2 regions of the Oceanisphaera sp. IT1-181 genome follow, and region 1 is predicted to be linked to the other one. Evidence: predicted binding sites of a transcription regulator. Region 1 holds the regulator's gene; the other holds the start of a gene.
The links. The regulator sigma-54, encoded in region 1, starts transcription at its own class of promoters, with help from an activator protein. The targets are predictions, from matches to a motif close to TGGCACNGTTTTNGCTT.
Positions count from the first base shown of each region.

Region 2: a site for sigma-54 is predicted at 1,422-1,438, ahead of R0134_RS06615 (FimV/HubP family polar landmark protein). Genes of this name have one in related genera too.

Region 1 is NZ_CP136856.1:3,042,537-3,044,739, forward strand. Features, by position in the region: gene lptB (LPS export ABC transporter ATP-binding protein) at 1-70, shown strand, start outside; gene R0134_RS13510 (RNA polymerase factor sigma-54) at 286-1,719, shown strand; gene hpf (ribosome hibernation promoting factor) at 1,743-2,030, shown strand; gene ptsN (PTS IIA-like nitrogen regulatory protein PtsN) at 2,033-2,203, shown strand, end outside.
Region 2 is NZ_CP136856.1:1,453,108-1,455,310, reverse strand. Features, by position in the region: gene R0134_RS06615 (FimV/HubP family polar landmark protein) at 1-1,346, opposite strand, end outside; gene R0134_RS06610 (4-phosphoerythronate dehydrogenase) at 1,521-2,203, opposite strand, start outside.

The sequences.
Region 1 (2,203 bases):
CACCCCCGCCGAGATCCTGGCCAATGAGCAGGTGAAGAAAGTCTATTTGGGTGAGCAATTCAGCCTGTAGTTATTAAGCTTTAAAGTTATGTAAGTCTGTGGTTATTAAGCCTGTACTTATTAAACCTATGGTTTTTAAGGATAAGGTTATTCCGCCTGTAGGTGAATCGCTATCATAGCGATGCAGCTAACCTCCTGTGCGCTTGAGATAAAAGGACTTTTGATGGATATGGAAGGACTTTTGGGAGGAATTTTTCTTTGTTAAAGCCAACGCTTCAATTACGTATGGGCCAGCAGCTGACCATGACGCCGCAGCTGCAACAGGCCATTCGCCTCTTGCAGCTGTCGACGCTGGAGCTGCAGCAAGAAATTCAATTGGCGCTAGAAAATAATCCCCTGCTCGAGCAAGAAGAAGCCGAAGAGCACGAGTATGACGACGCTGAACTCGATCCGCTGCCCAGCAGCCCAGACGAGCAACTGGCCACCGACAAAGCCATGGAACAGCATACCTTGTCTGACGAGATGCCCATGGACACTCAGTGGGATGATATTTATACCGCCTCGGCGGGTACCAGTGGCACCGGCGGCTTGCCCGCTGGCGTGGAAGACACCGTCTATCAAGGCGAAACCACCGAGACGCTGCAAGATTATCTGCTGTGGCAGATGCAGCTCACGCCCTTTAGCGAAACCGACCAAGCCATCGCCTTGGCCATTATCGATGCCATCGATGAGGCCGGTTATTTAAGTTTAGATATAGACGGCATTTTGGCCTCTGTGAGCGGTGGCGAGCAGCATATAGAAGCGGACGAAATAGAGGCGGTACTGAAACGTATTCAGCACTTTGATCCGTTAGGCGTGGCGGCACGCAGCGTACAAGAGTGTTTGCGTATTCAGCTGGAAGCCCTGCCCGCCGCAACGCCTTGGTTAACTGAAGCACAGCTGCTGATTGAGCAGCACATGGACTTGCTCGGTAATCGCGACTATCGCACCCTGCAGCGCCTGACCAAGCTTAAAGAAGATGAGCTCAGAGATGTATTGGCCTTAATTCAGCAACTTGAACCTCGCCCTGGCAATAACTTGCTGCAACACAACTCTGAGTATGTCATTCCCGATGTAGTGGTCACCAAGCAGCAAGGGGTGTGGAAAGCTGAGCTTAATATGGAGGCGCTGCCCAAGGTGCGGTTAAATCAAACCTATGCGGCCATGGGGCAGAGCAAGCAAGGCAGCGATGGCCAGTTTATTCGCCAACATACCCAAGATGCTAAGTGGTTTATCAAAAGTTTAGAAAGCAGAAATGAGACCTTGCTCAAGGTTGCTAATTGTATTGTCGACCAACAACAGGCATTCTTTGAGTACGGAGCCGAGGCCATGAAACCCATGGTGCTCAATCAGGTAGCGGAAGTGGTTGAGATGCACGAATCGACTATTTCCCGCGTCACTACTCAAAAATTTCTGCATTCGCCCAAGGGTGTGTTTGAGTTAAAATATTTTTTCTCTAGCCATGTGGCCACCGAAAGTGGCGGAGAATGCTCTTCTACGGCGATTCGTGCCTTTATTAAGAAATTAGTCGGGGCAGAAAATCCGGTTAAGCCATTGAGCGACAGTAAAATCGCGCAATTATTAGCCGAACAGGGGATACAGGTGGCCAGACGGACCATAGCCAAGTATCGTGAGTCGTTGGCCATCCCCCCTTCCAATCAGCGCAAACGCCTGTTGTAAGGTGAACCAATAAGGAAGACTTTATGCAAATAAATCTGACTGGCCACCATGTAAATATCACAGACTCATTACGTGACTATGTGCACAGCAAATTCGCCAAGCTGGAACGTCATTTCGATAATATCACCATAGTGCACGTGGTACTGACGTTGGAAAAACTGCAGCAAATTGCCGAAGCCAAAATTAATCTGAGTGGAGGTGAAATTTTTGCCACTTGTCAGCAAGATGACATGTACGCTGCCATCGACGGTTTGTTTGACAAACTCGATCGCCAAGTTATTAAACACAAAGAGAAGCTAAAGCAAAAATAACTATGGAAGTCGCCGATATATTAAGCAGAGATTGCACGCGTAGTGCCATCCCCTGCACAAGCAAAAAACGGGCGCTGGAAATTATCAGTGAACTCGCAGCCCAACACCTCAACATCAGCAGTCAACAATTGTTTGACTGCCTTTTGGCACGGGAAAAAATGGGCAGTACGGGT
Region 2 (2,203 bases), 1.6 Mb from region 1:
ACCGGCTGTGGTGCCTCGACCTCTACTTGCCGACCGGCTTCCGCTTCTTCTAATTGTTGCTGTTCTTCTAAGAAGCGCGCAAACGCATCTTCATCTATGTCTTGCTCAGCAATGGGCTCAGGGCTGGCAAAGGCATCGGCTTCATCGTCGAGACTGTCATCAGCCGTGGCAAACAAGTCGTCAAACTCATCCCGCTCATCGTCCATTATCATGCTGTTTTCAGTTAATGCTTGCTCTTGGGCGGCGAGATCGCGACGCTCACGATTGCGCCACCACAAGGTAAACAAGGCCAGCAACAACAAGGCCGGTAAGATGAGGATCAGCGCCAAGTTAATGGGGTTATTCAGCAACTCTTGTAACCAACCTTTAGGCTCGGCCTCTGGGGCCACATCTTGACTCGATCGCTCATCGGTATTGGCTTTAAGCGCGGCCACTTCGGCGCTTAATTGCGCCAAATGTTGGCGTAACGCCTGATTATTATCCGCCAAACTGGCTAACTGCTCATTAGACATGGACACCTGCTCACGCAGCTCGTCCATCAATTGCAGCTGTAGACGATTTAACGCCATATCTTCTGCTTGTTCAGGCGTGGCGGGGGTATTGTTTGCGGCGATTATCGGTGCCGCTTTGGGCGCAGTTAAGCCATTGGTCGCCGCCTTAGGCTCAGTTAAGCCATTAGCAGCAGGCGTGGGCTCAGTCACCGGAGGCCGCGCGGCCGTGGGTGCCGCCGTGTTAGTACTGGCTATCGGTTGCGCTGCTGGCTGAACTGTCGGTTTAGGTGCTGGTTTAGGCGTCACAGAGCTAACTTGTGCCACGGCAACTTGAGGTCTGGCTGGTGCTGTAGCCCCTTGCACGACGCGGCGATTGCCTTGGCGCGTTAAACGGCTAAATTCTGTTTGCGCTTCGCCGGCCGAACGCTGGCGTGCTTGACTCGCGGTGGGCAGACGTAATTGCACGCCGCGCTGTAAGTTATTGATATTACCACGCACAAAGGCGCGCGGATTAAGGTGATACAAGGCCACCATGGTTTGCTGCACCGTTACCGGCGAGCGCGTATATTTTTCGGCTATGGTCCACAGCGTATCTGTACTGCGCACCGGCCCATATTGGCCCGCCGCTGTGGCAGCCGGGGCGGGTATAGTGCCAATTTGTTGAATAGGGCGAGTTTGCTGAGCCGGGCTGGCTTGTGGTACGGCGGCAGGACGATCCGGCTCACGGGTTTGCGCGCTGTCTGCAGACTCAGGCCCGCGCAGCTCAATATAAAAGTCGCCTTGAGCCAACACGGCGCTACTGGCTACCCAAGCCGCCAAGCCAACACCAAGATAGGGTTTAAGTCGTTTTATCACGTTTATTATGTCCTTTGTCCTGACGCTGTGCCCGCACCTTTAAGGGTCATCATGGCCTACGTATATTAACGAGTGTAGAAAAAACAGTGCCAAGAGGAACAGAGCCTCAGCCATTTACTGCTTGAATGCTCAAGCTTACGCGATCCGCTAACGATTTTTATACTTTAGAGGCGTTTATACTTTAAAACCTAATCCCTGCGCCTGTGCCGTGTCTGCGGTTTTAGAATCTGAGACTAATTGTAATGAGGCCAACTCACGGCGCTCCGGATACTGCTTACGCAAGCGGTCAAAAAAGCCGGGCTGACCGAGGGCTGACCGAAATGCCGCGTCATCTACGCTAATGTCGTATACCAGCCCCACCAAACGCGCCAGCAAAGACTGATCCAAGCAGGCTGCTAGCTCAACGCGTGTAAACGCGGGTACTGGCAGTAATTGCGACAACGAATGTGTCGGCGTTAACTGTTCAAGCTCAGCCAAGGCCTGATATAAGGCAAAAGTACCCCGCGCCTTGCCCTCTAAGCTGTAACCGGCGATATGTGGCGTGGCCAACAACACATGAGGCACTAAAGGCGCCAGTACGTTTGGCTCATCTTCCCACACATCCATCACCAGCGTTAATGGCGCATTACTCAGCTGGCGAGTTAACAGCGCAGCATTATCCCACACTTCGCCGCGACATGCGTTAATCAGCACTTGCTCGCCCTTAAGCTCGGCAATGTGGGTTTTATCTAACAGGTGCCAAGTGGGATGCGCACCACCACGGGTGATCGGCACATGAAAACTGACGATGTCGGCGGTGAGTGCTTGATTCAAATCGACAAAATCTGTCGGACTGCTTTGAGCACAGCGCAGCGCTT